2 regions of the Nodosilinea sp. AN01ver1 genome follow, and region 1 is predicted to be linked to the other one. Evidence: predicted binding sites of a transcription regulator. Region 1 holds the regulator's gene; the other holds the start of a gene.
What was found. The regulator HrcA, encoded in region 1, represses chaperone genes, less so after heat shock. The targets are predictions, from matches to a motif close to TTAGCACTCNNNANTNNNGAGTGCTAA.
Positions count from the first base shown of each region.

Region 1 (11,001 bases):
CCCTGACTCAAACGTCTGGATGGACCATTAGGGTTGAGGAGGTGCTTCGGCTTCCTGGGCGCGAATGTAGTTCAATACCTCTGTGGACGGAAACAGCCGCACCTGATCTAGCTGAGCGTCGAGTTCTGGGTCGTCGTTGCTGGTCATGGTAGCCAGCAGCCACTCTAAAGAGAGCACCTGAACCACCACGTTGTCGGCTGCCTCAGCGTTGGTCTCTTGATAGCGATCGAGCAGGGTCTGCAAATCGTTGCGCGAGAAGAACATGGGTAACGAGGCTTCACCGTCTTGATTGATAGTCAGATAAGGACCATCGGCACCCTGGCGGGCAATAAACAGTGGCACCCCCTGAAAATCAGACTGCAGCTGGGTTGCCGTCTCTAGCTCACCGCCAATGGGCAGATACAGTAGGGGCACTTCCTCACTATCGCTGAGCACGGTTTCCTGGTAGAGCGTACCCAGGTCAACCAGAGCCACTTCAGCGCTAGGGTCTTCTTCTTGAGCGCGGGCTAAAAATTCTTCAGCGGCGGCCCCGTCGATAAATACAACTGGCACTTTCACTTCTTGGTCATTGACCTCAGCGGCCGCCGTGAGGGGTTGGCCATCGGAGTTCAAAATAATGAAGACTGGCACCTGTTCGAGCTTGTCGACAATGGCCTCTTCACCTAGGGCAACGGCGGGCAGGGGCATTACCAGGCCACCCCCTAGCAGGCTGCCGCTAACCAAGGCGGTAATCAGGGGGAGAGGCCGTAAAAGGGAGGAAAATAGCTGTTGCATAGGGATTTCGTCGCAGTTAACGGTAAGGGGGGGTGGGCGGATGAGCGTCAATATGACTGAATTACTGACTATAGATACTACAGACTAGAGGCTGTTTGCATAGCGATCTGTGCCAGTCGTGCTAACCGCCCAGGCCAAACCCCTATATTCAAAATCGGGATGACAGGATTTGAACCTGCGACATCCTGCTCCCAAAGCAGGCGCGCTACCAAGCTGCGCTACATCCCGTAGTTCACGTCACCAGTATAGCCTGCTTTTTTGCTCAACCGTCATCGCCGATAGCTGTTCCCGCTGACGCTGCTCTGTTTGTTACGATGGGCCTATGGCTATTTCTGCTTACCGCTTAGATCAACTGCCTGGCCTGAGCCCCACCCATGCCCACAACATGGCTCAGCTGGGCTTAACCAGCACTGATCATCTCCGTCGCTATGGAGCTTCTGTGACGCGTCGCCAAAACCTGGCGCAAAAGATGCAGGTGCCGCTGCGCTATGTCACGAAGTGGGTGATTTTGGCTGACTTAGCCCAGGTGCCGGGGGTGGGTTGTCAGTTCAACGGGTTGCTGCTACATGCCGGTATCATGTCTGTGGCTCAGCTGGCAGACTGTACCGCTCAGGGGCTCTACACACGGCTGCGGCGACTACATGTGGCTACCCTACAGCGCAATGACCTTTGCCCCAGTGCCGACCAGGTCAGTCTGTGGATTCAGCAGGCCAGGGCCATTGCTAGAGTGTCTTGAGCGCTAGTCCGGGTACCAGAACATACCTTTAATGCCTTCGGGATCGGGCATAAAGCCAAGCCCTTTGTAAAACTCGACGACCTGAGGGTCGGCAAACAGCGTTACGTTGCTGATGTCTTCGCTGCGCAACTTTTTGATCAGCTGGCGCATGAGTTCTTTGCCCAGGCCGCGCCCTTGAAAATCAGGGTGCACCACCACATCCCAAATGGTGGCGTTGAAGGCGTGGTCAGAGGTGGCGCGAGAAAAGCCCACCAGACGGCGGCGTGAGCCCCGCTGCTCCCACATGGTAACGACGAGATAGCTGTGCTGAATCGCTTTTTTGACCTTGCGGATAGGACGCCGGGCCCAGCCCACGGCATTGCACAGCTCTTCAAGCTCGTAGAGGTCGAGGTCGCGATCGGTGCTAAATACAATAGCGGACCCTTCCCCTTGCTCGGGTAGGGCCTCTAAAACGGTACTCGCCGACCTTGTCTCTCCAGCCGAAGCGTCATCAGACCCGACAAAAAGACTTTTCCAAAAACCCATGCAGGCCCTTTCTGATAGTGAAATGGGACAGCGTTCGTTGGCACCAGCTTAAGCCTCTAAATAACGCCGCACAAAAGCTACAGCTAAGGCTAAACTTAGGGCTGAACACCGTTTCTCATAGTATATCTCCATAAAAACCCGATGCCTTCGATGAGATCGAGATTTGTGCAGACCGGCTTGGGGAAGGGTCCTTCTGTTCACTCTAGGGTGCGATCGCCCCAACGACTGACGGGTTAGAGATGCTCGGCCCCTGAGTGGATTGACGGGTAGAGTCAGACCTTAGAAATCCCTGAGGATCAAGTAGATAGGGCGATCAGCCTGGGCGTTTTCTCTGTCGACAGCGGCTGCTAAAAGCGTTACGACGGGGGTATGTTATTGCTTGGCTAGGGTTTCCTGATGCGGCAGATGCTAACGTTACCTCCATGGAGTTCCGTCCTTCCAACCATGGCCGCTGGCTTAAACCCCTCTACGGTTGAGCTACTGAAGCGTTTCAACCGCGCCTTTCCGCAATTCTATGAGCAGTTTGTCAGCAGCGAGATTCAGCTGCAGAATCTGCGCTTGGCCTACCAGCTTTACAAGCAGCGCAAGGCTGTTCTTGACATCAAGCCCGAGGGCAGCAAGAGCGCGCTGCACTTTGTCTACCGCAACCAGTCGTTTTTGCTCAGCGATATTTTTGGCGTATTGGCCGCCTACGGCCTGACAATTCATAACCTCAGTCTCTATGGGCAAATCTATCCGCCCATGCTGGTGTTTATCAAGCTGGTGGTATCGCGGGGTGGCCAGGCGCTGAGTCCTAAAACGACTGAAAATGTCTGTCGGGCGATTCAAGAAACTCTGGCGGGGCATTTCGAAGTCGAAGAAATGCTGACCGTAGAATTTAATTTGGATGCGGGCCTGGAGCGAGTAGAAACTGAGTTTTACGTCGATCCAGTCTTTCATTTGCCAGCTCTGCTGATTGAGGCCGATAACCAACCAGGCCTCTTCTATAAGGTGATGTACGCCATTTGGCAGGAAGATTTGCTGGTGGTCAACGCCAACCTGCTGGTATGGCGGGGGCGTACTCGCCTGATTCTGTATCTGCTGGGCCCTAACGAGAGTCTAATTCCAGACTATCTGGGCCAAAAAATTGCTGAGGGCATGCGCTACCGCCTCATGGGCTAGGGTACGATGGTCAAAGACCGGCCTCAGAGGGCATTGGCCCATGGCTACTACTACAGTTTTTGGCGTACCCCACTATTACGAGCTCACTGCCGCCAGGAAAACTCCGGCACTGGTCTTCATTCATGGCTGGCTGCTGAGTCATCGGTACTGGCAGCCTGTCATCGAGCGGCTAGCACCTGACCACACCTGCTTGGCCTACGACCTGCGCGGGTTCGGCGAATCGCGCTACGGGCTCGACCAGTACAGACCTGGATTACCTGCTGAGGTTAAAGCTCTGGGGGCTTCGGCCTCGCCCTACGGGCTAGGGGCCTATGCTCGTGATCTGGCGGCGCTGCTAGAGCAGCTCGATCTTGGTCCGGTATGGCTGGTGGGCCATTCGCTGGGAGGCAGCATTGCGCTCTGGATGGCTCACTGCTACCCGCAGCAGGTGCAGGGGGTGGTTTGCCTCAATGCCGGCGGCGGTATTTATCTGGAGCGCGAGTTCCAGCAGTTTCGCCAGGCGGGCCAGTACATTGTCGGCTGGCGGCGTGCCTGGTTGCGCTACACCCTGCTACCGCTGCTGCTGACCCGGATGATGGTGCATCGGCCTTTAGACTACAGCTGGGGCCGCGATCGCTGCCTTGACATGCTGCAGGCCGATACCGCCGCGGCCTTGGGCACCTTGCTAGAGTCAACTACCGAGGCGGAGGTTCACCTCCTGCCCAGACTCGTAGCGGCCCTTCAGCCGCCAGTGTATTTTGTGGCCGGTCGCCAAGACCAGGTGATGAATTTACGCTATGTGCAGCACCTAGCAGGCTATTTGCCGACCAGGCCGGGCCATAGCCCAGTGATTGAGATTGAAAACTGCGGCCACCTGGCAATGGTAGAACAGCCTCAGGTCGTGGCCAAGGTGCTGCAAGATCTGCTGCACACCGCTTCATTGTTGTCTTTAACCTAATCCTTAATCTCAGCTGTAGTAATCCAGGCTGTAGCTCAGCACATAGATTTGCGGAGCAGTTGGCGTTAACTTAACTACGCTTGGGCAGCTATGAAGCGGGCTACCCGACCAACAGGAATAATCTAAAACTTAGCTACAAAACAAAAGAGATGCCGACGACTGGCCGTGTTTCGTCTCGGCATCTCTTCTGGTTCGCTCCTCACACAATTGAATTATATGATCAGGGTGAGGGAATGTCACCCCTAAAAACTACTTTGAATGAACAGTATTTCTTATGAGAGACGGGCTTCAATTGGGGCCAGGGCTACACTGGTCTAAACCGGGCGCTTTAGCTAAGGTCTTCAATCCGCTGCGGTGATCACTGAAGCGGATCACTGTCACTTTAAGGATCCAAAGTTGACTCTGGTTCCTGAGAAGGGCTCCAAAAAATACGGGATCTCTGTATTAGTATTGGATGGTTTACGTAGCTTTCACGATGACAAATCTCTGAAAACCAAGTAGATAAGCTTTCTTTGGTCGTGGCGGGAGTCCTGCTTTGGGGCTGAACTCTGGTCTCAAAGGGTGAGTCGATAAAGGCTACAGGGTCGTCTTTGACTGAACGAGGGGTATGTCTACCTGGTCTGCGCGGCTGATTTGGTTTATGATGCTGCGATTCTGTGCGATCGCGCCTTCTCCCTAGCGTTTACCCCATGGTCATGGTCTGTACCGTCTAACCCAGCTATTGCTATGCAATCATCCCAACGCCCCGATCATGCCCGACCGTTCTTGACCTGGCAACGCATTACCGACTGGGCCCACGCCCACTACCGGGCCAGAACCTTCAATAAAGACGAGCGTATTCCCACTCGGTCTGGGCTGTTGTATTTGGTAGAACGCGGTGCCGTACGCCTAGTCGGTACGGCTCAAGGAGCCACTCCAGATTTGGTCAGCCCCGACCTCGACGACGTGACCGATGAAGAGGGGGCTACCTCCCTAGCTTTGGGACTGAGCGAAGAGGCTTTCTTGGGTTTTGTTGGAGCGGGTCAGCCCTTCGAAATCGTGGCTCAGTCGCCTTTCCTGTTGCAGAGCTTTGCCCACGTCGATCAAACTACAGTTCTCTGGCTCTACTGGAGTGACTTAGACAACTGGCCGCACTTTCGGCGCGAGGTGCTTGACGCCTTTCGCTACCAGCATCAGCGTAAGCTGCTGTGGCTCAGCACCCTGGGGCAGCGCCGCACCATCGATCGCCTGCTGGGCTTTCTAACCCTGCTGATTGAAGAGTTTGGCGAACCCTGCGAGTCGGGCTACTACCTGCCCTGGTCGCTCACCCACGCTCAGATCGGCAGCGCCATCGGCTCTACTCGGGTCACCGTGACTCGCCTGATGGGCAAACTCCGCCAGCGCAAGCTCATTCATATCTACAAAGATGGGCTGATCGCCATTCCCAGCGATCAGAGTACAGCCCGTGAGGCTTTGGGCTAGGGGGTAGGGTACAGGGGCTCGGGAGGCAGCGACGTCGGCTTGACCCCGTTCTTGTCGGCCCCATTCTTGTCAGCGCCGATGGGCTTGAAGTTGAGGGGCAGATTGGTAAACTGCGGCAAAATTTCGGCGGTAAAGGCGGCAGCGGCCTTGGAGCGGTAGCGGTTGGGGTTGAAAATGACCGAGAGGGTGCGGTTGACCACCACCGAATCAATCTTAGCCCGGTGCAGTACGCCCATCTGTAGCTCTTTCTCGATCGCAGAGTTAGACACAAAGGCCACCCCCAGCCCCGACTGCACTGCCGTTTTGATCGCTTCAATGGAGTTCAGCTCCATCTCAATTTTGAGGCGACGGGTTTCGATGCCGCAGCGGGTCAACACCTGGTCAATTACTTTACGAATGGTCGACTGGGAGTCGAGGGCAATGAAGTGCAGCTTGTAGAGGTCTTCGCGCTGAATCACCGCCTGACTGGCCAGCGGGTGAAACATCGGCATAATCAGTGCGAGTTCGTCCTCGGCGTAGGGCACTCTCTCTAAAGAGTCCTGTAGCTCGGGAGGAAGCTCACCACCAATAATGGCCAGGTCAACCTGACCATTGGCCACGCTCCAGGCGGTGCGGCGAGTGGAGTGTACGTGCAGCTGCACTGCCACGTCGGCGTACTTTTGCCGAAACATACCAATCATGCGGGGCAGAAGGTAGGTGCCTGTGGTCTGGCTAGCACCAATAATCAGGGTGCCGCCCTGTAGGTTCTGGAGGTCTTCAATGGCTCGGCAGGTCTCCTGGCATAAGCTGAGAATGCGATCGCCGTAACTCAGCAGCAAATGCCCCGCTTCGGTGAGCTGTGCCCGCCTGCCACCTCGGTCAAACAGCGGTACATCCAGCTGGCGCTCCAGGTTTTGCACCTGCAGGCTAACCGCTGGCTGAGAGACATACAAACTGTCTGCCGCTCGTTTGAAACTGCCCTCCGCTGCAATGGCCTTGAGAATGCGCAGTTGGTCGAGCGTAAAAGGAAGGTCAGACATGGGCATTAACCCTAACGTACGATAATCCTGGGATGCCAACAAACCATGATAGTAGTGCAGGCCAGCCCCTGGCTGTCATCGCAACAGATGTCGCCGTAACAACCCTAGATAGACTCATGGCCTCAAGCCTAGTGTCGAATGAAGTCTGCCATCCTTAGATTACTTGGTTCAGGACATTCGACAACAAAAATTAGAGCGAGACCCCAAGGATTTATGAAACGTCAGGTGATCCAGAATGTCCTAAACTTACCCGGCATCTCTGGGATGGCGCTGATTGATGGGCGCAACCGACCCTTCTTTTTTGGGCCAGACATCAGCCTCAACTCCCATCAGCAGGATGCTCTCGCCCAGGGTATTCAGCAGGTGGTCGACACGACTCCGGCCCATTTCGATACCTTTTCGTTTCGGTTTGCCAACCAGCTCACCCACATCTATAAGCTTGAGCAGGGGTTGATTCTGCTGGTGCTGGTCACCGATCAAATGCCCCTCACCGACTACCGCACCGCCATCGGTCAGCTGAAGGCTACCCTGATCGAAGCTCCCCACAACGCTGTACCTACCTTTCGGCTGCTGGCTGGCTGCGTTACCCTGGGCAGCAGCGCTAGCACCACCGACCCCGCTGCGGCGCTTTCTCCGTCCCTCTCCCCTGCTGAGGGAGCTCAGCCTGAGCCAGCGGGCTCTAAACCGGGTACCCTAGCTCCAGGCCTACAGGAGGTGATAGCGGCCCTCAATCATCTCAGCAATGGGGCTACTCAGTATCTGGGCAAAACCATTGTCATCAACACCTGGAAGCAGTCTCGCCCGGCCCACCCCTGGCTAGAGCAGTTTGAGGTTCAGCGAGATGGCTACTTCGCCGCTGCCGCCCAGGGCCAGCTGCCGCTAACGGCGGAACAGCACCAGTGGATTAAGGACTGGGTTGCGGCCTTTATGGGGCGTGGTGGCAGAACCATCCGCAATTTTCAGGCCCTGGCGAGTAGTCGGCTTACTTCCCAGGAACAGGCCCTTTTGCTCGATCTCCCGTCTTCCCAGGACGGCTGAGCTTCAGGTGAGCCAGTGGCTCCGAGGTGGTGCTACCGCAGCCTGCCCAGGTGTTTCGTCTAGTCCTTATAACCCCCTTCTACCCCATGGCTAAAACCGTTCGCCTAGAGCCCATCGCCCAAGAAACCTCCGTTGAAACCAACGGCAACCTGCTATCGGTCTTGCTCAACAAAGATCTAGATGTGTTGAAAGAGTGTGGCGGTCGGGGCATGTGCGCCACCTGCCATATCTATGTGCAGTCGGGTATGGAGGCGTTGACCCCCATTAACCGCCGTGAGCAGCGGACGCTGGAAGTGATTACCTCCTGCAAGCCCAACTCGCGGCTGGCCTGCCAGGCCCGGGTGGTCGCCAACGGGGTGGTGGTCGAGCTGCCGCCGGGTATGTACGTTAACTCGCTGCAGGACATCGAGGCGTTGATTGGTCGGCGGGCCGATCAAGATCTGCTGCACCCGATTACAGGCGAGGTGCTGGTTGAGCAGGGCAAGCTGATTACGCGATCGGTGATTAGTCAGCTAGAGAAAACGGCTAGCTTTAAAGTGGGTGAGTTCTTTAGCCAGAGCAAAGATTTATAGGTCTACAGTTCATGGCCGAACCCCATAGAACATCTGTTATGGTAGGGCAATGCCGTAGTTGAGTTTTATACCAACCCCCTATGGACTCTGCTCTTTCCCTGAGTGCTCGCCACGAGCAGGTGCTACAGGCCACGATTCGTCACTATATTGCTACAGCAGAGCCGGTTGGGTCGCGGGCCTTGGCCCAGGAGTACGACCTGAAGGTAAGCCCAGCGACGGTGCGCAACACCATGGGCCTGCTGGAGAAATACGGCCTCCTTTACCAGCCCCACACCTCGGCGGGGCGAGTGCCTTCGGATTTTGGCTATCGGCTGTACGTTGATCGGCTGATGTCGCCCTCCACGCGGGTGGGGCGGCGGGTGGATGCTGCCCTGTCGGAGGAGCTGGACTGGGTGGGGCGCAGCCTGGAGTCGCTGCTGCGATCGGCCACCCAAATTTTGGCCCAAATCAGCGGCTATTTGGCCCTGATTACGGTGCCCCAGTCGAGTAGCGCGATTATTCGCCACATTCAGCTGGTGGCGGTAGATGGGGAGCAGGTGCTGATGGTGGTGCTGCTCGACTCGCTGGCGACCCAATCGGTGGTAGTGCAGCTGCCGGCGTTGCTGGGAGAACCGACTCAGCCGACGGAGGAACTGGGCCGTCGTCACCTCGAAATTTTGTCGAATTTTCTGAGTCACCACCTGCGGGGAAGGCCGCTGGCCGATGTGGCTACGCTGAACTGGGGCGATCTCGATGCTGATTTTCAGCACTACGGAGCGCTACTCTGCCAGGCGCTGGACAATCTGGCGCGGCGATCGCGGGCACCAGAAACGCCCCAGCTGGTGATTAGCGGTCTGTCGGAGGTGCTGCGCCAGCCCGAGTTTTCCGATGCCCAGCGAATTCAGTCGATTGTGCGGCTGCTGGAAGAAGGCCAGTCGCAGCTGTGGCCCCTGTTTTTTGACACTCCGCCCGTGGCAAGCCAAACGCTCAACGGCGTGGATGTGAAGGTTTGGATTGGGGCTGAGAACCCGCTAGAGCCCATGCAGGGCTGTGCGCTGGTCGTGTCGAACTACACTCGCTGCGACGCTTCTGTGGGCAGTGTGGGTGTACTGGGCCCCACCCGCATGGTCTACGAAAACGCTGTGGCCGTGGTCAAGGCGGCGGCAGACTACCTATCGACTGCCCTCAGCGCGTAGGGGTATCCCGAGTATGGCCCCAGTTGGGCAGGGAATGCCGTGATTATCACTGAACTGCTGGCAATTTTGTCGATCGCGGCGGCGACGGGGCTACGGTTGGCCCTGCCCCTGCTGCTGATTGGGCTGATGTCTGGCCCGCAGCTCTGGTCTAACGTGCCGCTGCTGTCGCGTCTGCCCCCAGCCCTGGTGTTGGGGATACTGGCCATCTGGTCTATGGCCGAGCTGATGCTGTCAAAAGATCGCTACAGCCAGCGTTTCTTTCAGATTCTTGAGCTGTTTTTGAGTCCTGGGGTAGGTGCCCTGGCCGGTTTGGCCGTAGCTAGAACCTTTGGCCTAGACGGCTGGATTAACCTGCTGATTGGCCTGATTAGCGGTCTATTAGCCCTGGTCATTCAGCTGCTGCAGGTGGGCTGGTTCTACCGCCCCCGCCGCCCGCCGCTGTGGCTTTTCTTTGTGGTAGATGGGCTTTGTATTGTGCTGGCGGTGCTGGCCTTTGATGCTCCTAACCAGGGGGGGATTATTGCGCTGCTGCTGCTGTGGCTGGTGATTCGAACGTCGTACCTGTGGCGGCACTGGCCGCGACGCTCAAAGCCGAAGCCCTAATACGGCTAGGGCATCAGGGCCTGGGGTTAAACGGCATGAGATGTAATGGTCCGGGGCACAAACCTTAGGGCGTACCACAATTGTGGCTAAAAGCTCGGTACATCAAGCCTTGCCACGCCCGACCAAAACGACAAGCTAGGGGCTGTAACCCTTGATTTTGGAACGTTTAGCAGCCATTTGATGACAGTCCTTAGAGAATGCCCACGAAGTGCAGGGGGCCGCGACCGCTGACCAGCTCCAGCAGTAGGGCTAAAAAGCCCACCATAGCCAGACGCCCGTTCCACACCTCGGCGACGGGGGTGAGGCCCCAGGCCGATCGCTCCTGGGGGTAAATCTTGACCTTTTTGTCGGGGTGCACCACATCGGAGAAAAGCTGGCGGGGGGCGGCCAGGGCTTCATTGACCATATCGGCCATATCGGTGATAAATCGGGGATGGGTGTTGAGGGCCGGCACCCGATGGAAGCCCGGGATCCCGGCCTCGTGGGCAATCTCCCGGTACTCCATGTCGATTTCTTGCAGGGTTTCGATGTGCTCGGAGACGAAACTGATGGGCACCACGACCAGGTCTTTAACGCCCTGCTGGGCCAGCTGCTCGATCGCATCTTCGGTGTAGGGCTGGAGCCATTCCACTGGTCCCACCCGGCTTTGATAGGCCAGGGTGTAGGGGTTGGGGCGATCGAGCGCCTGCATGATCAGCTCGGTGCAGTGCTGAATTTCGCGCTGGTAGGGGTCGCCCGCCTCTTCGACGTAACTCACGGGTACACCGTGGGCGCTAAAGAAAATGTGGGCCTGGTCGGGATTGTCGAGCTTGTCGAGCTCTTTGGCAATCAGGTCGGCCATGGCCTCGGTATAGCCGGGGCGATCGTACCAGGAGGGGATGGCGGTGTAGACAATGCGCTGCAGGGCCGGATCTTCGAGCCAGAGCCGCTCTAGCAGGCGAAAGCTGGAGCCGCTGGTGCTGATCGAAAACTGTGGGTATAGGGGCAGCACCACCAGCTT
Region 1 is NZ_JBNXVS010000004.1:19,124-30,124, reverse strand. Features, by position in the region: gene ACQ4N7_RS05345 (Tic22 family protein) at 28-774, opposite strand; tRNA gene ACQ4N7_RS05340 (tRNA-Pro) at 929-1,002, opposite strand; gene ACQ4N7_RS05335 (DUF4332 domain-containing protein) at 1,097-1,510, shown strand; gene ACQ4N7_RS05330 (GNAT family N-acetyltransferase) at 1,514-2,035, opposite strand; gene ACQ4N7_RS05325 (hypothetical protein) at 2,480-3,196, shown strand; gene ACQ4N7_RS05320 (alpha/beta fold hydrolase) at 3,237-4,133, shown strand; gene ACQ4N7_RS05315 (Crp/Fnr family transcriptional regulator) at 4,860-5,594, shown strand; gene ACQ4N7_RS05310 (LysR family transcriptional regulator) at 5,591-6,613, opposite strand; gene ACQ4N7_RS05305 (hypothetical protein) at 6,878-7,651, shown strand; gene ACQ4N7_RS05300 (2Fe-2S iron-sulfur cluster-binding protein) at 7,738-8,223, shown strand; gene hrcA (heat-inducible transcriptional repressor HrcA) at 8,304-9,398, shown strand; gene ACQ4N7_RS05290 (DUF4126 domain-containing protein) at 9,438-10,001, shown strand; gene hemH (ferrochelatase) at 10,192-11,001, opposite strand, start outside.

Region 2 (11,001 bases), on a different contig from region 1:
CTCGCCTTCGGCACCGAGATAGCCGTGGTCGAAAACGCCCTTACCGAGCTGCTGGGAGAGCCTGTAGAGTCGGGAGAGAACACCGAATGCGGTTCCGGCCCGCAGATGATTACCCAGTGGCCCAACGGTCTGTCTGTACACGCCGCCGACGGCGAGTTTATCGGCTGGTCAGCAAGTCCCAGCACCGATGCCGATTTAACCACCATTGCCGGAGTGGGCGTCGGCTCAACGCGGGGTGAGCTAGAAGCGGCTTACACCATTGAGGTGACTGAGAGTTCCCTGGGCACAGAGTTTTCGACTGGCGACCTGTTTGGCATTCTCAGCTCTGCCGAACCCGATGCCACCATTGAGAACCTGTGGGCTGGAACCGTCTGTAACTTCCGCTAAACATACTAAAAAAGCCGCCCTGATTCAGGACGGCTTTTTGCTAATTAACCTTAGCTTTCGTTAGAAAGCGTCGGCGATCGCTTAGTAGTCAAAGTCGCCGCCCATGCCGGCACCTGCGGGGGCACCCTCTTTGGGTTCGGGCATATCGACGACAATGCACTCGGTAGTCAGCACCATGCCAGCGATGGAGGCCGCATTCTGCAAGGCAGAACGGGTCACCTTGGCGGGGTCAACGATACCAGCATCGAACATATCGACGAACTCGCCGTTGGCGGCGTTATAGCCAACGTTGAAGTCCTTCTCTTTGACGCGCTCGGCAATGACCGCCCCGTTTTGGCCAGCGTTTTGAGCGATGCGCATTAGAGGAGCAGCCAGGGCGCGGGCCACGATCGCAGCACCCGTGTGCTCTTCAGCGGTGAGATTGGCCTCTAGCCAGGTGGTGAGGTCGGGCACCAGGTGGGCCAGGGTGGTACCACCGCCGGGAACAATGCCCTCTTCAACCGCCGCTTTGGTGGCGTTGATGGCGTCTTCGAGGCGCAGCTTGCGGTCCTTCATCTCGGTTTCGGTGGCGGCCCCGACTTTGATCACGGCCACACCGCCAGAGAGCTTGGCCAGGCGCTCCTGCAGCTTCTCTTTGTCGTAGGTCGAGTCGGTTTCTTCGATCTGACGACGAATCTGCTCGCAGCGGGCCTTAACATCCTTCTCGTTGCCTTCGGCGACGATGGTGGTGTTGTCTTTGGTGATGGTGAGGCGGCGAGCCTGACCCAGCATGTCGAGCTTGGTGTTCTCCAGCTTGAGGCCGGTGTCTTCGGAGATCACCTGACCGCCAGTCAGCACAGCGATGTCTTCGAGCATGGCCTTACGGCGATCGCCGAACCCAGGCGCTTTCACAGCGGCCACATTCAGCACGCCGCGCAGACGGTTGACCACCAGGGTAGCCAGGGCCTCTTTCTCAATGTCTTCGGCGATGATGATCAGCGGACGGCCAGAGCGGGCAACCTGCTCCAGCACGGGCACCAGGTCCTGCACCAGGGCAATTTTCTTGTCGGTGATCAGAATGTAGGGCTCATCCAGCACCGCTTCCATGCGCTCGGTGTCGGTGACAAAGTAGGGAGAGACATAGCCCTTGTCAAAGCGCATGCCCTCGGTGACCTCCAGTTCGGTGGTCATCGACTTGCCTTCTTCCAGGGAAATGACGCCCTCGCGGCCCACTTTCTCCATGGCTTCGGCGATCATGGCACCGACTTCTTCGTCGTTACCGGCAGAGATAGAACCCACCTGGGCGATCGACTTGGAGTCGCCAACGGGGCGGGCGTGCTCGGCAATTTTGTCGACCAGGTAGGCGGTGGCTTTGTCGATGCCGCGCTTGAGGGAGATGGCGTTGGCACCAGCGGCGACGTTGCGCAGACCTTCTTTGACGATCGCGTGGGCCAGCACGGTAGCAGTGGTGGTACCGTCGCCAGCGGCGTCGTTGGTCTTAGAGGCGGCCTGACGAATCAGGGCAACGCCGGTGTTCTCGATGTTGTCTTCGAGCTCAATTTCTTTGGCGATGGTAACGCCGTCATTAACGATCTGGGGTGCGCCGAACTTTTTCTCCAGCACCACGTTGCGGCCTTTGGGGCCAAGGGTTACGGCAACGGCTTCAGCCAGGGTATCCATACCCTTTTCGAGGGCGCGACGGGCGTTTTCGTTGTAAACAATGCGCTTAGCCATAAAATCGAATTTCTCCGAGAAGAAGATAAGGAGTGAACAGAAACGTGTCGGTCACAAGGCAGCGAAAAGGGATTCTGGCGTCTTGTAGGTTGGGTAAAGCGGTAGCGAAACCCAACTAAATCAGCGTGGTCAGTGGTGGGCAGTGCCCACCCTACGCGGCCAAAATCCGAGCTTCGACTTCGCTCAGCTACCGAGCTTCGACTTCGCTCAGCTACCGAGCTAAGTTGGGTTTAGCCGAGGACGGCGAGGATGTCTTTCTCAGACAGCAGCACAAACTCGTCGCCGCCCAGCTTGATGTCGGTACCGGCATACTTGGAATAGAGCACCTTGTCGCCAACTTTGACTTCCATGGCCTGACGGCTGCCCTTGTCGTCGGCTTTGCCGGGGCCTACAGCGGTAATCTCGCCCACCTGAGGCTTTTCCTTGGCGGTGTCAGGTAGCAGAATGCCGCCAGCGGTGGTCTCTTCGGACGCACTTACTTTAATCAAAACTCGATCGGCTAGGGGCTTAACGCTAGATGCCGCCAAAGTGATAGCTGCCATACAATGCTTCTCCGGATTTGCTATTAAGACAGCGCCTGAAGCACGTACCCTACGAGATACAGGCGCACCACACAGATAAAGAGCTTAGCACTCGCAAGCTCCGAGTGCTAATCTACGGCGGAAAGGGGGGCGATCGCAACGCCGAGAGCTGTACGGGTTCCCGAACTGGGTGGATGAGTGGATGGGTGGATGGGTGGATGGGTGGACAGATGACTGTCCCTGAGCGGAGTCGAAGGGAGCGGAGTCGAAGGGAGCGGAGTCGAAGGGAGCGGAGTCGAAGGGGTGGGGGCGATCGCTGTCAGAATTAGGTTAAAAGCGATTTTTTATTTTGCACTTTTCATTTTGAACTCCGCGCAGCGGTACTCGCTATGTCTTTATTGCCCGGCCTTAAGGTTTTGCTGCCTGTGCTCACCAGTTTTTTGTTTGCGGGCAGCTTTGTGGCGGGCAAGTACACCACGGTAGAGCTGGGGCCGCTGACGACATCTCTGCTGCGCTACATGATTGCGATGGCGGTGCTGGGGCTATTAATTAGCCGTAGCGCTCAGCCTGCCAAGGCTCTGACGGTGGCGCGATCGGACTGGGGCGCGATGGTGCTTTTGGGCCTGTTTGGGGTGGTGGGCTACCACTATTTTTTCTTTAGCAGCCTGCGCTACACGGCCACGGCCAACACCGCCATCATCAACGCCTTTAATCCGGTGGTGACGGGGGTGATGGCGGCTCTATTTATTGGCGAACGGCTGACTCGCCGCCAGTACGGCGGCATTGTGCTGGCCCTGCTGGGGGTGCTGACGCTGCTGACGCGGGGCAATCTGGCCAACCTCTTAGCCCTGGAGCTAAACCGGGGCGATGGGCTGATGCTGTGCGCCGTGCTGTGCTGGGTGGTGTACTCGCTGATTATTAAACAGCTGAGCCAGCGCTACTCAGGGCTAACGATTACCTTTTACGCGGCGGTGGCAGGGGTGGGGCAGCTGCTGGTGCTGGCTGCCGCCGAGCGCTGGTGGCAGCAGCTCACCCTCATCTCCTGGAACTCGCTACTCGCCATTGTGTACATGGGCGTGGCGGCTTCGGGGGTGGCCTACCTGCTGTTTAACCTCAGCATTCAGCAAGTTGGCCCCACTCGCACCGCCAGCGTGGTCTATAGTCTGGTGCCGATCTTTGTGGCGGCGCTGGCCTGGCTATTTTTTCGCGAGCCGCTGACCGGGGCAATGGTGGCCAGCATGGGGCTAATTTTGCTGGGGGTGAATGTGGTGCTGAGTCAGCCCAAGGTGTGAGCCAGGCGTCAAATCCGGTCCGTTATTCTGTCCATAGTTCTTTTTTTCACCTAATTTTCTGCCGGGAGGCGTTATGGCATCGCTTTTGTCGCCTTTTTCAAGTTCACTCGCGGCTATTTTCGGACCGATCAATATTTTTGACAGCACCGTTTTGCTGGGTGGTTTTGGCGATGATGTGATCAACGGTGGGCCAGAAAACGAAATCTTAGCCGGTCTCTGGGGCCACAACGAGCTGTTTGGGGCTGGGGGTAACGACTGGCTGGTGGGCGGCTTTGGCGACAGCGTTCTCGACGGTGGGCCGGGCCGCAACCAGCTGATCGGCGGGCTGGGGCAAACCACCTTTGTGCTCAAAAACGATGGCCGCATTGATACGATTGTGGACTTTGCTCCGGGGAGCGATCGCCTGCGTCTGGAGGGCGGCCTGAGCTTTGGGCAAATTGCGATCGCCCAGCAGGGGGCCGATACCACAATTCGCTACCTGGGCCAGGCGGAACCCAGCGTGGTGCTGCTCAATGTCGATGCCAGCCGCCTTACGCCTGAGAGCTTTTATACCCAGGCGCTGGTGCCCAGTTTCAACGGGCTGACCGTTTTTGGCGACAGCCTGTCTGACCCCGGCAATCTGTTTGAGCTAACGGGTTTTTTCCCGCCGTTTCCCTACTTTGAGGGGCAGTTTACCAACGGCGGTATTTGGGTCGATTATTTAGCCGATGACCTCGGCTTTGAGGCCAGCCAGGTGCAAAACTTTGCCGTCGGCGGGGCAACCACGGGCCGCGACAACGGCCTTGACCCGCTAATCAGCCTGCTGACGGGCACCGAGCAAAACTTACCGGGCCTGCTCGACGAATTGGATAGCTACCTGGGCGCTTTGGGCAATGCCCCCGCCAACCCCGATGGCCTCTACGTAATCTGGGCCGGGGCCAACGATCTGTTTAACCTGCCCAGCGACCCCGCCGCCATTCCGGCTTTTTTGGCGAATGCCGTGCAGAATGTGGCCACAACCATCACCACCCTGGCTCAGCGCGGGGCCGATACCTTTTTGGTGCCCAACCTGCCCAACCTGGGCCTCACCCCTCGCGCGGCCGACGAGGGCAACAGTGCCGCGGCCACGATGCTGAGCAGCGCCTTTAATGCCGGTTTAGCCAATGCCCTCACCGCCCTGGAGCAAAATCCGCAGCTGGCCATTGACATTATTCCGGTCGATATCTTTGGCCTCACCACCGAGATTCTCGGTGCCCCCGCTGAGTTTGGTTTCACGAACGTCAGCGACCCTCTAATAGAGCAGATCGAGCTGCAAAACCCCGGCTTCTTTTGGTGGGATCAGCAGCACCCCACGACGCGGGTACACGACCTGTTGTCGGATGTCTTCCAGGTCACTCTGGCGGAGGCCGGCTATTTAGAGGCTGGGGATGCGATGCTGCCTGCGTTGGGCGCGGCAGCCCAGACAGGCGGACTGCCCCAGGGTTTAGACGGCGGTCTGGCTGTGGCCTCGAATAGCCTAGTTCCCAGTTCCCAGGAGTGGCTGGCGGTAAGTAGTGATTTGGGCTAGGCCAACCGAATGGGTTTAAAGTTCAAAGTGACATCAAACCTGAGACCTAAGGTTAACGACGGGCTTCGACTCCGCTCAGCCACCGGTAGCTGAGCGGAGTCGAAGCCCGTCTCCAAAGGGAGAAAGCCCGTGCTGTATCGGCTTAATAGCTTTCCTCGGGGGCAACGGTGTGCAGGGCCAGGTCGTGGTTGGCCTGGTTGAGGCGATCGGCGATCGCGCGTCGCCATTTAAGACTAACGGTATCGTCGGCCAGTATCTCCTGGGCCTCTTCGCGGTATAGGGCGCTTTGCACCGTATCAACTTCTTCCAGCTGCTTCAGGTGCTCAAATACTTCTTTGGGAGTTGTCATAGCAGTTGTCCTTATATAACAAAGGCTGGGCAACCTAGGCCAAACGGCTGAGGTTGCTGGCACATCTCACCATTTTCTGAGAAGCCCACCCCAACCGCTACTGTTCTAGCTGAACCTTTACGCCCCGATAAATTTTGTTGTGCTTCGCAATGGGCTGTTGCACTTGGCAGCAGCCATTCCGGCGGTGTGGCCTTCTATACAATTGGTGATTTTTCGGTACTGAATTAAATCGCTGGTAGTTAATAATTGAACGTTTACGTCTGATTGGCCATTTACAGGCCTAGGCTAAGAGCAGGCAGGGGCATGTTGTAGGAGCGAGTCAAACATGGAGATTGCGGCCAATGGGGCGATCGCGGCGGCGTATTTTGTCATTCCCCTCACGCTGCTGCCGCTGTTGCGCACCACCAAGCGAGACATTTGGCTCAACCTGCTGCTGGCGACACTCTTTATTTTTAGCTGCGGCATAGGGCATACCCTGAGTGCCCTGCACCTGCACAGCGCCCTCTGGCATTGGGTAACGGCGGGCATATCGTGGGCGGCGGTGGTGGCCTTACTGCGCAGTCAAACACGTCTGCGCTACCTGGGCGAAACCTTTAGCCTGCTAGAGGCGACCTGGGAGCAGGCCCTCACCGGCAAAGTGCTGTGCGAGCGCATGGGTGACGACCTCAAGGTGCTCAAGCTCAACCCAGCGGCCACGGCCATGACCCAAAATTTGCTCCAGCCGGGCGATCGCCTCTGCGAAAAGATGCCCTTTCACCGCCAGCAGGTTTACCCCTACGAGGTGCCGCTCATTGACCTCTACTTTGCAGCCCTCGACTCTGGCGAACCCAACCGACTGGAGTACCAGTACAAGGGCGAAATTTCTGGCTGGTATATGACCCTGGTGACCCCCCTATCGCCCCAGCTGCTCTATATGACCTTTGCCGAGGTCAGCGGCATGATTCACGACCCCCTGACCGGCCTCTACAACCGCCGGGTGCTGGAGATGGAGCTGGATGACTGGGAGGTCTGCCTGTTTATTGACCTCGATCGCTTTAAGCTGATCAACGACCAGCGGGGTCATTTTTTGGGGGATGAGCTGCTGAAGGCTGTGGCTGAGGTGCTGCAAGACCAGGCCCAGCGCTACGACGGCATTGCCGTACGCAACGGCGGTGACGAGTTTTTGCTGCTGCTGCCCGCCCCCGATGCCGCATCCCCCGCAGCTTGCCCTACCCCGGCGGCGATCGCCGAAGATGTGCTGAGCGATATTCTCGCCATAGAAATTGAGGGAGCCAATCTTAGCGCCTCCATTGGCGCGGCCAGCGGCACCATCGACGCGTTTCAAGAAGATGTGCCCATCAACCGGCTGCTACAGGCCGCCGAAACCGCCCTACGCGAGGCCAAACGCAACCGCCGCTCTAACCTGCCCCAGCACCGCATTCAGGTGTGGAATAGCGCCCTGGCTCGACGGCGGCTGCGCCAGATCACCCTCGAAGCCTACCTGGCGCAGCGCAGCAGCGAGCTAGAGTTTTGGCTGGCCTACCAGCCCATCTGCTGTCTGCAAACCGGCGCTATTGTCGGGGCCGAAGCCCTGATCCGGTGGGATTCTGCCCGCCTGGGCCGGGTGTCGCCGTCGGAGTTTATTCCGGTGGCCGAGGCGACGGGGCTGGTGCACCGCATTAGCGACTGGGTGCTCTGCCACGCCCTAGAGCAGCTGGCCCAGTGGCAGGAGATCTCGACCCAGTTCAACCTCTCCGTCAACATCAGCCCGCTGGAGCTAGAAGACGACGACTTCTTAGACCGCATTATGCAGCGGGTGGCGGGGGCGGGTATTGCCACCCACCACTTCGGCATTGAAATCACGGAGCGGGGCATCTACAACAACCTGGAGCGCTACCTGCAAAGCCTGCAAGAGCTGCGCGATATGGCGCTGCGGCTCAAGGTCGACGACTTTGGCATGGGCCAGTCGGGGCTGGCCCAGCTGTTGCAGTTTCGCTTCGATGAGGTCAAAGTCGATCGCTACTTTATTCCTGCCAACGCACAAAATTTGGAGAAAGTGGCAATCTGTCGGGCGATCGCCAATCTGGCAGACGGCATTAATTTTGACCTGGTGGCCGAAGGCATTGAGCATGCCGGCCAGCGCGACCTCATGCTGGGGCTGAACTACAGCTACGGCCAGGGCTATCTTTTCTCTAGACCAATAACGGCACAGAACCTGACAACACTGCTGCGGGAGGAGAGGCGGCTAGGGGTAGATGGGTAGATGGGTAGATGGGTTAGTGGCGGTCCCTGAGCGGAGTCGAAGGGGGAGCGGAGTCGAAGGGGGGAGCGGAGTCGTTTGTCCTGTGGACAGGCTTCGCCAACGCGCTAGCGTCTCCCATAGGGAGAAAGGGGATGCATGGGTAGATGGGTGGATGTTGATGCGGAGTGGCTTCCCGCAGGGTGGGGATGGATGAATGCAAAGTTCAAAATTGAAAATTCAAAATTTTGAACTTTGCATTTTGCATTTTGAACGTTCCGGAAAGCGGGCGCGAGAGTTAAACGGTAGCTTTCAATACAAAATATTGCTTTTTGGCTGAGCCGATTCGACCTGGCGGAACCTTAATAGCAGCGGTGAAATTCGCTGCTCCACACATTCCTTCACCCCTGGTGTTCGTCTATGGCCACCTCTATTTTGTCCGATGCCAACCGTCGTCTAGAGCGAGCGCTCAAGTACGTTTCGATTTCTGAGGATGCGTCTGAACGGTTGCGCTACCCCAAGGCCAGCCTCACGGTGTCGATTCCGGTACGGATGGATAACGGTACTCTAAAGGTGTTTCAGGGCTACCGGGTGCGCTACGACGACACCCGTGGCCCCACCAAGGGCGGCATTCGCTTTCACCCCGATGTCAACCTCGACGAGGTGCAGTCGCTGGCATTTTGGATGACGTTTAAGTGCGCGGCGCTGAATTTGCCCCTGGGCGGGGCCAAGGGCGGCGTGACGGTAAACCCCAAGGAGCTATCGAAGTTTGAGCTAGAGCGCCTGAGCCGGGGATATATTGACGCGATCGCCAATTTTATTGGCCCCGATGTCGATATTCCCGCCCCCGATGTCTACACCAACCCCATGATCATGGGCTGGATGATGGACCAGTACAGCATCATTCGCCGCAAGCTCAGCCCGGCGGTGATTACCGGCAAGCCCCTCAGCATGGGCGGCAGCCAGGGGCGCGATACCGCCACCGGTACCGGCGCGTTCTACGTGTTGCAGGCGATGATGGCCCGGTTTGGCCAGTCACCTCAGACGACTACCGTAGCGGTGCAGGGGTTTGGCAACGCGGGCAGCGTGATCGCTCGCCTGCTGTTTGACGCGGGGTACAAAGTTGTGGCGGTAAGCGATTCCCAGGGTGGGGTCTATGCGCCCGGCGGACTGGATATTCCCAGCATTCAGCAGTTTAAGGCCTCGACCCGCAGCCTCAAGGCGGTGTACTGCGAGGGCACCGTGTGCAGCGACATCAATGATCACACCACGATTACCAACGCAGAACTGCTAGAGCTGGATGTGGATGTTTTGATTCCAGCGGCGCTGGAGAACCAGATTACCGCAGAGAATGCTGACGCCATTCGGGCTCGCTACATCTTTGAGGTGGCCAACGGCCCCACCACCTCCGAAGCCGACGACCGGCTAGCGGCCAAAGGCATTTACGTTTTCCCTGACATTTTGGTAAACGCGGGCGGGGTCACGGTGAGCTACTTCGAGTGGGTGCAAAACCGCAGCGGCCTCTACTGGTCGATCGAAGATGTCAACACCCGGCTGAAGGCGATGATGGTGGCTGAGGGCGAACAGATCTGGAAAATTGCCCAGGATCTCGATATCCGCCCCCGCACAGCCGCCTACGTACATGCCCTGGAGCGCCTGGGCGACGCCCTCAACGCCAAGGGCACCCGCGACTACTACGTCAGCGGCATCTAGGGAATTTTGGATTTTGGATTGGCGATTTTGGAGAGGTAGTTAACCTCCAATCAGGGCTCTCTCCCCAAGACAGGAAGCCCAATCCAAAATCCAAGATCGACTCAGGCAGCCACGGCGACTTTGGGAGCAGCCCAACGCTGGTACGGCCCAGCAGCACCCACCGCCCCCCAAAAGCTAACGCTATACTCCCCCTCACCTACCCATCCACCCGCCTACCCATCCATCCGTCTTCACCATCCCAAAATGCCGCTGATCTCCGCCGCCAGCTTCAGGGGTCGAAACGGCTTGGCCAGTACCGCTGCCACCGCCAGATCAGGCTCATTGGCCTGCTGAAACGCCTGAGCCTTGGCCGTGACCAAAATTACCGGAATGCCTTCGGTCGTGGGGTTAGCCTTGAGCTGCTGAAGGGTAGCGCGACCATCCATATCCGGCATCATCAGGTCGAGCAGAATGGCATCGGGACAGCGATCGGCGGCGGTGACTAGCGCCTCGGCACCGGAGCTAGCAGAGAGGATTTGCCAATCGGTGGCCATCTCTAAACCCAGCTGAATAACAGCGCGCACGTCGGCTTCGTCGTCAACAATGAGAATGGATTTGGGCATGGGGTAGTGGGTAGGCGGGTAATGGTCCCTGAGCGGAGTCGTTCGCGCTAGCGTCTCCCGCAGGGAGAAAGGGGAGCGGAGTCGTTCGCGCTAGCGTCTCCCGCAGGGAGAAAGGGGAGCGGAGTCGTTTGTCCTATGGACAGGCTTCGCCAACGCGCTAGCGTCTCCCGCAGGGAGAAAGGGGGAGCGGAGTCGTTTGTCCTGTGAACAGGCTTCGCCAACGCGCTAGCGTCTCCCGTAGGGAGAAAGGGAGTAGGGGCAAACGGCGTTTGCCCTGGCAACCGGGGGTCAATTAGCCAGAACCGGGGGCTAGGGGGAGGAGGACGTGGAAGGTGCTGCCCTGGCCGGGGGTGCTTTCGGCCCAGATATCGCCGCCGTGCTGGCGAACGATCTGGCGACAGATGGCGAGGCCTAACCCGGTGCCGCCTTTGGCGCGGGCGTCGGAGGCGTCGATTTGCTGGAAGCGCTCGAAGATTAGATCAAGCTTGTCGGCGGGAATACCGCGCCCCTGGTCGGTGATGGAGAGGTGGAGGGCGGGGAGTGAGGGGGTGGATGGGTGGAGGGGTAGGCGGGTGGATGGGTAGGCGGGTAGGCGGGTGGATAAGTCATTACAAGCCTTATGATCGCCATCACGCTCCCACACTCCCACACTCCCACACT
Region 2 is NZ_JBNXVS010000023.1:78,512-89,512, reverse strand. Features, by position in the region: gene ACQ4N7_RS17860 (hypothetical protein) at 1-387, shown strand, start outside; gene groL (chaperonin GroEL) at 469-2,100, opposite strand; gene groES (co-chaperone GroES) at 2,331-2,642, opposite strand; gene ACQ4N7_RS17845 (DMT family transporter) at 3,011-3,913, shown strand; gene ACQ4N7_RS17840 (SGNH/GDSL hydrolase family protein) at 3,987-5,459, shown strand; gene ACQ4N7_RS17835 (hypothetical protein) at 5,602-5,808, opposite strand; gene ACQ4N7_RS17830 (putative bifunctional diguanylate cyclase/phosphodiesterase) at 6,134-8,050, shown strand; gene ACQ4N7_RS17825 (Glu/Leu/Phe/Val family dehydrogenase) at 8,447-9,739, shown strand; gene ACQ4N7_RS17820 (response regulator) at 9,970-10,341, opposite strand; gene ACQ4N7_RS17815 (PAS domain S-box protein) at 10,634-11,001, opposite strand, start outside.
Region 2: the regulator HrcA is predicted to act here: its motif matches at 2,727-2,753, upstream of groES (co-chaperone GroES).